Linked DNA regions of Actinoplanes lobatus. The protein of the gene in region 2 binds, or shares a complex with, the protein of the main gene of each other region. Links are inferred from orthologs where the notes say so. Each region holds a gene or a part of one and is shown on either strand. Other genes may lie near its edges.

Region 1 (4,341 bases), 2.5 Mb from region 2 along the record:
GGGCCAGCCAGGTGGCGAGACGCTCGATCGGGGTCTCGAACTCCGGGTTCATGTCGACGAAGGTGCGCAGCTGCTCGCCGAGCCACTCCAGCGTCACGGTCTCCTCGCCGCGCCGCTCGACCAGCTCCTCGATGCCCCGATCGGTGAAGTACATGCCCCGGATATTAGGAGGGGGCGCCCCGCCGCGGCGGAGCGCCCCCTCACTCGACGTGCGTTACGGGCGCGGCAGCGCGGCCTCGACCAGCGCGGCCTGCTCGGCGTCGTGCATCTTCGCCGAGCCGACCGCGGGGGCGGCCGCGGCCGGGCGGGAGATCCGCCGCAGGCGGACACCCTCCAGGTGCTCCAGCAGGTTGAGCGCGACGAACGACCAGGCGCCCTGGTTGGCCGGCTCCTCCTGCACCCAGGCGAAGTCCTCGGCGTTCGGGTACTGCGCCAGGACGGCCTTGAGCTCCTCGACCGGGAGCGGGTAGATCTGCTCCATCCGGATGATCGCGGTGTCGGTGATGCCCCGGTCACCGCGCGCCTGGAGCAGGTCGTAGTAGACCTTGCCGGAGCAGAGCAGCACCCGCTTCACCGAGGCGGCGTCGAGCTGCTGGCCGTTGTTGCCGGCGTCGCCGAGGACCGGCTGGAAAGCGCCCTGGGTGAACTCGTTCACCCCGGAGATCGCCATCTTGTGCCGCAGCAGCGACTTCGGCGAGAAGACCACGAGCGGCTTGCGCTTGGTGGACAGGGCCTGGCGGCGCAGCAGGTGGAAGTAGTTCGCCGGGGTGGTCGGGTTCGCCACCCGCATGTTGTCCTGCGCGCAGAGCTGGAGGAACCGCTCCGGGCGGCCGGACGAGTGGTCCGGGCCCTGGCCCTCCATGCCGTGCGGGAGCAGCAGCACCAGCGACGACTGCTGGCCCCACTTCACCTCGCCGGAGGAGAGGAACTCGTCCACGATCGACTGGGCGCCGTTGACGAAGTCACCGAACTGGGCCTCCCAGAGGACCAGCGCGTCCGGGTTCTCCACCGAGTAGCCGTACTCGAAGCCCATCGCCGCGTACTCGCTGAGCAGGGAGTCGTGGACGAAGAACCGGGCGTTCCCGGTGATCAGCGACGACAGCGGCAGGAAGTCCTTGCCGGTCTTCGAGTCGACGATGGCCGCGTGCCGCGAGGTGAACGTGCCCCGGCGCGAGTCCTGGCCGGCCAGCCGGACGGTGACGCCCTGGGCGAGCAGCGAGCCGAAGGCGATCAGCTCACCGAAGCCCCAGTCGATGCCGCCGTCGGTGGACATCTTGGCCCGCCGGTCGAGCAGCTGCTGGACCCGCTTGTGCGGGGTGAAGCCCTCGGGCAGCTCGACGTGCGACTGGCCGACGGCCCGCACCACGCTCGCGTCGACGGCGCTCGCCACCTCGGGCTCCGGCTCCTCGGCGATGAACCGCGGCCGCGGCGGGCTGCCCGCCGCGTCCCGGGTGGCCTTGAAGACCTCCTCGAGCCGGCCCTGGTAGTCGCGCAGCTGCTCCTCGGCCTCCTGCACGGTGATGTCGCCGCGGCCGATCAGCTCCTCGGTGTAGAGCTTCCGCACGCTGCGCTTGGTGTCGATGATCTGGTACATGCGCGGGTTGGTCATCGACGGGTCGTCGCCCTCGTTGTGACCGCGGCGCCGGTAGCAGATCATGTCGATCACGACGTCCTTGTTGAACGCCTGACGGTACTCGAAGGCCAGCTTCGCGACCCGGACCACGGCCTCGGGGTCGTCCCCGTTCACGTGGAAGATCGGGGCCTGGATCATCCGGGCGACGTCGGTCGAGTACATCGACGAGCGGCTGTACTCCGGGGCGGTGGTGAAGCCGACCTGGTTGTTCACGATCACGTGGACCGTGCCGCCGGTCCGGTAACCGCGCAGCTGCGACAGGTTGAGCGTCTCGGCGACCACGCCCTGGCCGGCGAACGCGGCGTCGCCGTGCACCAGCAGCGGCAGCACCGTGTAACCGTGCAGGCCCAGGTCGAGGCGGTCCTGCTTGGCCCGGACGATGCCCTCCAGGACCGGGTCGACGGCCTCCAGGTGGGACGGGTTCGCGACGACGCTGACGGTGGTCGAGTACTGCCCGTCGGGCGTGGTGTACTTCCCGGTCTGGCCGAGGTGGTACTTGACGTCACCGGAGCCGTGCGCCGACTTCGGGTCCATCTGACCCTCGAACTCGTTGAAGATCTTCTCGTACGGCTTGCCGACGATGTTGGTGAGCACGTTCAGCCGGCCGCGGTGGGCCATGCCGATCACCATCTCGTCCAGCCCGCCCTCGGCGGACGCCTGGAGCACGGCGTCGAGCAGCGGGATCAGCGACTCGCCGCCCTCCAGCGAGAACCGCTTCTGGCCGACGTACTTCGTCTGGAGGAAGGTCTCGAACGCCTCGCCGGCGTTGAGCCGGTGCAGGATGTGCTTCTGCTCGTCGGTGTCCGGCTTCGTGTACTTGACCTCGATGCGCTCCTGGACCCAGCGGCGCTCCTCCGGGTCCTGGATGTGCATGTACTCGATGCCGACCCGGCGGCAGTAGGTGTCGCGCAGGACGCCGAGGACGTCGCGCAGCTTCATCCGCTGCTTGCCGGCGAAGCCGCCGACCGGGAAGGTGCGGTCCAGGTCCCACAGGGTCAGGCCGTGCTGGAGCACGTCCAGGTCGGGGTGCTTGCGGATGGTGAACTCGAGCGGGTCGGTGTCGGCCATCAGGTGACCGCGCACCCGGTACGCGTGGATCAGCTCGACCACCCGGGCGGCCTTGTCGATCTGGCCCTCGGAGGTCCGGGCGACGTCACGCACCCAGCGGACCGGCTCGTACGGGATCCGCAGTGAGGTGAAGATCTCGTCGTAGAAGCCGTGCTGGCCGAGCAGCAGCTCGTGCATCACCTTGAGGAACTCGCCGGACTGCGCGCCCTGGATGACCCGGTGGTCGTAGGTGCTGGTCAGCGTGGTGACCTTGCTCACCCCGTGGTCGGACAGCGTCTCGTCGCTCATCCCGGAGTAGGGGGCCGGGTACTCCATGGCGCCGACGCCGATGATGGCGCTCTGCCCGTTCATCAGCCGGGGGATGGAGTGGACCGTGCCGATGCCGCCGGGGTTGGTCAGCGAGATCGTGGTGCCGGTGTAGTCGTCCATGGTCAGCTCGTTGCGGCGGGCGCGCCGGACGATGTCCTCGTACGCCTGCCAGAAGCCGCGGAAGTCGAGCGTCTCGCAGTTCTTGACCGAGGGCACCACCAGCGTGCGGGACCCGTCCTTCTTGACCAGGTCGATCGCGATGCCGAGGTTGACGTGCTCCGGCTGGACCAGGGTGGGCTTGCCGTCGATCTCGGCGTAGATGTTGTTCATCTCCGGGTGGGCGATGACCGCCCGCACCAGTGCCCAGCCGATCAGGTGGGTGAAGCTGACCTTGCCACCGCGGCCGCGGGACAGGTGGTTGTTGATGACGATGCGGTTGTCGACCATCAGCTTCGCCGGGACCGCGCGCACCGAGGTGGCGGTGGGGACCTGCAGCGAGGCCTCCATGTTCTGCACGATCTTGCCGGCCACACCGCGCAGGGTGGTGGTCCGGGCGCCGGCCGGGGCGGCCTCGGCGGGCTTCGGCCCGGGCTTGGCGGCCGGCTTCGGGGCGGCCTGCGGGGTCACCGGCTTCGGAGGCGCGACCGTGGTGGCGGCCGGCGCGTCGGTGCCCGCCTTGGCGGCGGTGGCCGTGGCGTTCGCCGCGGTGGCCTGGTCCGGGGTCGCGATCGGTCCCTGGGAGGTCGCCGGCTTGTAGTCGGCGAAGAAATCGTGCCAGGCGGGGTCGACACTGGTCGGGTCGGCCAGGTAGCGCTGGTACATCTCATCGACGATCCACTCGTTGGGACCGAAATCCGCGAGTGGATTGTCCTGCGAAGTCTGCTGCGTCGACACTGCCGCGTTCGCCTCTTTCACCGTTTTTGTCATCACGTGACTGCTCCGTCACGCGGGACGGGTAGGATTCGGTGTCCAGGCTACGCCGTGGATGGGCGCTGTCGGTGCGGACGTCCACCCTGTGACCTACGGCTCCGGCACCCGCCGCACCGTCGCGACGGGGCGAGACTACACCCTCCGTTTTCTCGCCGACCGGCGCACCGGAGACCTCCCAGAACCACGTTTCCGCTGGTCGTCCCAACGAAAAACGCACGACCGGACAGTCCGGCCGTGCGTCGTTCGCAGACTGTGGTTACGCGATGTCCCGTCGTTTCGTGACCAGTGTGCCGATCACCGACATGAGGGCCGCGTAACCGATCAGGATCACACCGCCGACCCAGCGGGGCGGGTCCTCCGGCAGCTGCGGCCCGGAGATCAGCAGGTCCGAGGCGAACGTC
Region 2 (2,984 bases):
CGAGCAGCAGGGCATCACCCTGGACCGCGGCTTCGTGATCGTCGACGAGCGGCTGCGCACCGGGGTCGGCAACATCTACGCCGTCGGTGACATCGTCCCCGGCCTCCAGCTCGCGCACCGCGGCTTCCAGCAGGGCATCTTCGTCGCCGAGGAGATCGCCGGGAAGAAGCCGGCCGTCATCGACGAGGCCGGCATCCCGCGGGTCACCTACTCCGACCCCGAGGTCGCGTCGGTCGGCATCACCGAGGCCAAGGCCAAGGAACAGTACGGCGACGACAAGGTCTCGACGTACAACTACAACCTCGCCGGCAACGGCAAGAGCCAGATCCTCAAGACCGCGGGCTTCATCAAGCTGGTCCGGGTCAACGACGGGCCGGTCGTCGGCGTCCACATGGTGGGTGCGCGGGTCGGCGAGCTCGTCGGCGAGGCCCAGCTGATCACCAACTGGGAGGCCTTCCCCGAGGAGGTCGCTCAGCTCGTACACGCCCACCCGACGCAGAACGAGGCGCTGGGCGAGGCCTTCCTCGCGCTCGCGGGCAAGCCGCTGCACGCGCACAGCTGAAGCTGAAACGATCGTTCACCGCGTTAAGGAGTTTGGGACAAGATGCCGGTATCGGTAACCATGCCGCGGCTGGGTGAGAGCGTCACCGAGGGAACGGTGACGCGCTGGCTCAAGCAGGAGGGCGAGCGCGTCGAGGCCGACGAGCCGCTGCTCGAGGTCTCCACCGACAAGGTCGACACGGAGATCCCGTCGCCCGCCGCGGGTGTTCTCACCCGGATCGTGGTCGGCGAGGACGAGACCGCGGAGGTCGGCAGCGAGCTGGCCGTCATCGCCGGGGAGGGTGAGGACACCGGTTCGGCCGCGCCCGCACCGGCCCAGCAGGCGGCCGCGGAGCCGGAGCCCGCCGCTCCGGTCACCCCGTCGACGGAGAAGCCGGTCGAGGCGGAGGCACCCGCGCCGCAGGCCGCCGCCCCGGCGGGCAACGCCCAGGGCACGGAGATCAAGCTTCCGGCGCTCGGTGAGAGCGTCACCGAGGGCACCGTCACCCGCTGGCTGAAGCAGGTCGGCGAGGAGGTGGAGGCGGACGAGCCGCTGGTCGAGGTCTCCACCGACAAGGTCGACACGGAGATCCCGTCGCCGGTCGCCGGCACCCTGCTGGAGATCCGGGTCGGCGAGGACGAGACCGCGAACGTCGGCGCGGTGCTGGCCGTCATCGGCACCCCGGGCAGCGCCCCGGCCGCCGCTCCGGCCCCGGCTCCGGCGCCCGCGCCCGCCCAGGCGCCCGCGCCGAAGGTGGAGAGCGCTCCGGCTCCGAAGATCGAGTCGGCGCCGGCCCCGCAGGTGGCCCCGGAGCCCGTGAAGGCCCCGGCGCCCGCCGCGGTCGAGTCGAACGGCGCCGGCGACGCCGGCTACGTCACCCCGCTGGTCCGCAAGCTGGCCGCCGAGAAGGGCGTGGACCTGTCCACCCTGACCGGCACCGGCGTGGGTGGCCGCATCCGTAAGCAGGACGTGATCGACGCGGCCGCGAAGGCCGCCGCCGCGAAGGCCGCCCCGGCCCCGGCAGCCCAGGCCGAGAGGGCTGCCGCACCGGTCGAGAAGGCCGCCGCGAAGGCGGAGCCGAGCCCGCTGCGTGGCCGCACCGAGAAGCTGACCCGGATCCGCGCCACGATCGCCCGCCGCATGGTGGAGTCGCTCCAGGTCTCCGCGCAGCTCACCACGGTCGTCGAGGTGGACGTCACCAAGATCGCCAACCTGCGGAACAAGGCGAAGGCCGACTTCCAGGCCAAGCACGGCGTGAAGCTCACCTTCCTGCCGTTCTTCGCGCTGGCCACGGTCGAGGCGCTCCAGCAGCACCCGGTGGTCAACTCCTCGATCGACGTCGAGGCGGGCACCGTGACCTACCACGGCGCCGAGCACCTGGGCATCGCGGTGGACGCGCCGAAGGGCCTGGTCGTCCCGGTCATCAAGGACGCCGGCGACCTGAACCTGGGCGGTCTGGCCAAGCGGATCTCCGACGTCGCCGAGCGCACCCGCAACAACAAGATCGGGCCGGACGAGCTGGGTGGCGGCACGTTCACGCTGACCAACACCGGCAGCCGGGGCGCGCTCTTCGACACCCCGATCATCAACCAGCCGCAGGTCGGCATCCTCGGTCTCGGCGCGGTCGTCAAGCGCCCGGTGATCGTGAACGACCCGGACCTGGGCGAGATCATCGCGCCGCGGTCGATGGTCTACCTGGCGCTGAGCTACGACCACCGGATCGTGGACGGCGCCGACGCGGCCCGCTTCCTGGGCACGCTGAAGGAGCGGCTGGAGGGCGGCCACTTCGAGGCCGACCTCGGCCTCTAAGGACGACATGGACCGGGGGGTGCGCCGTTGCGGCGTACCCCCCGTTCTGTTTTGAACCAACCGATCTTCGGGAAAGGGTCAGGTATGCGGATCGTCATGGCCGGAGCGTCCGGATTCCTCGGCACCCGGCTCGCCGAACGGCTGCGCCAGAGCGGCCACGACATCGTCCGGCTGGTCCGGCGCCCCTCCGAACGGCCGGACGAGTCGTCCTGGGATCCGGCGCAGGGCCGGCTCGACCAGGCCGTGCTGGCCGGCGCGGACGCGGTGATCAACCTGTCCGGCGCCAATGTCGGCGACCACCGGTGGACCGAGGCGTACAAGCGGGTGCTGCGGTCCAGCCGGATCGACACCACCGACACCATCGCCAAGACGATCGGCCGGCTGCCGGCGGACGAGCGTCCCCGGGTGCTGCTCCAGAGCTCCGCCGTCGGGTGGTACGGCGACACCGGCGATCAGGCGGTCACCGAGGAGGCCCCGGCCGGCAACACGTTCCTGGCCGACCTGTGCCGGGTGTGGGAGGCCGCGGCCCGGCCGGCCGAGGACGCCGGCGCCCGGGTGGTGCTGCTGCGCACCGCTCCGGCGATCGACGCCGGCGGCTCACTGATCAAGCCGCTTCTTCTGCCGTTCAAGCTGG

What was found.
Region 1: sucB (region 2) and BJ964_RS05545 share a complex: the UniProt entries of both Bacillus subtilis proteins name them as parts of the 2-oxoglutarate dehydrogenase (OGDH) complex. The link is inferred for Actinoplanes lobatus from one-to-one orthologs.

The regions. Positions count from the first base shown.
Region 1 is NZ_JACHNC010000001.1:1,258,131-1,262,471, reverse strand. What follows is about bases 15-4,288. They hold BJ964_RS05545 (multifunctional oxoglutarate decarboxylase/oxoglutarate dehydrogenase thiamine pyrophosphate-binding subunit/dihydrolipoyllysine-residue succinyltransferase subunit), read right to left. Parts: upstream 3,905-4,288; coding sequence 215-3,904; downstream 15-214. Other genes in these bases: BJ964_RS05540 (ABC transporter permease), read right to left, coding at 4,197-4,288; BJ964_RS05550 (DUF6104 family protein), read right to left, coding at 15-154. In the rest of the region: more of BJ964_RS05550, read right to left, coding at 1-14; more of BJ964_RS05540, read right to left, coding at 4,289-4,341. UniProt on the Bacillus subtilis protein: E1 component of the 2-oxoglutarate dehydrogenase (OGDH) complex which catalyzes the decarboxylation of 2-oxoglutarate, the first step in the conversion of 2-oxoglutarate to succinyl-CoA and CO(2).
Region 2 is NZ_JACHNC010000001.1:3,743,512-3,746,495, reverse strand. The notes cover bases 61-2,977. They hold sucB (2-oxoglutarate dehydrogenase, E2 component, dihydrolipoamide succinyltransferase), read left to right. Parts: upstream 61-604; coding sequence 605-2,350; downstream 2,351-2,977. Other genes in these bases: BJ964_RS17595 (TIGR01777 family oxidoreductase), read left to right, coding at 2,435-2,977; lpdA (dihydrolipoyl dehydrogenase), read left to right, coding at 61-562. In the rest of the region: more of lpdA, read left to right, coding at 1-60; more of BJ964_RS17595, read left to right, coding at 2,978-2,984. UniProt on the Bacillus subtilis protein: E2 component of the 2-oxoglutarate dehydrogenase (OGDH) complex which catalyzes the second step in the conversion of 2-oxoglutarate to succinyl-CoA and CO(2).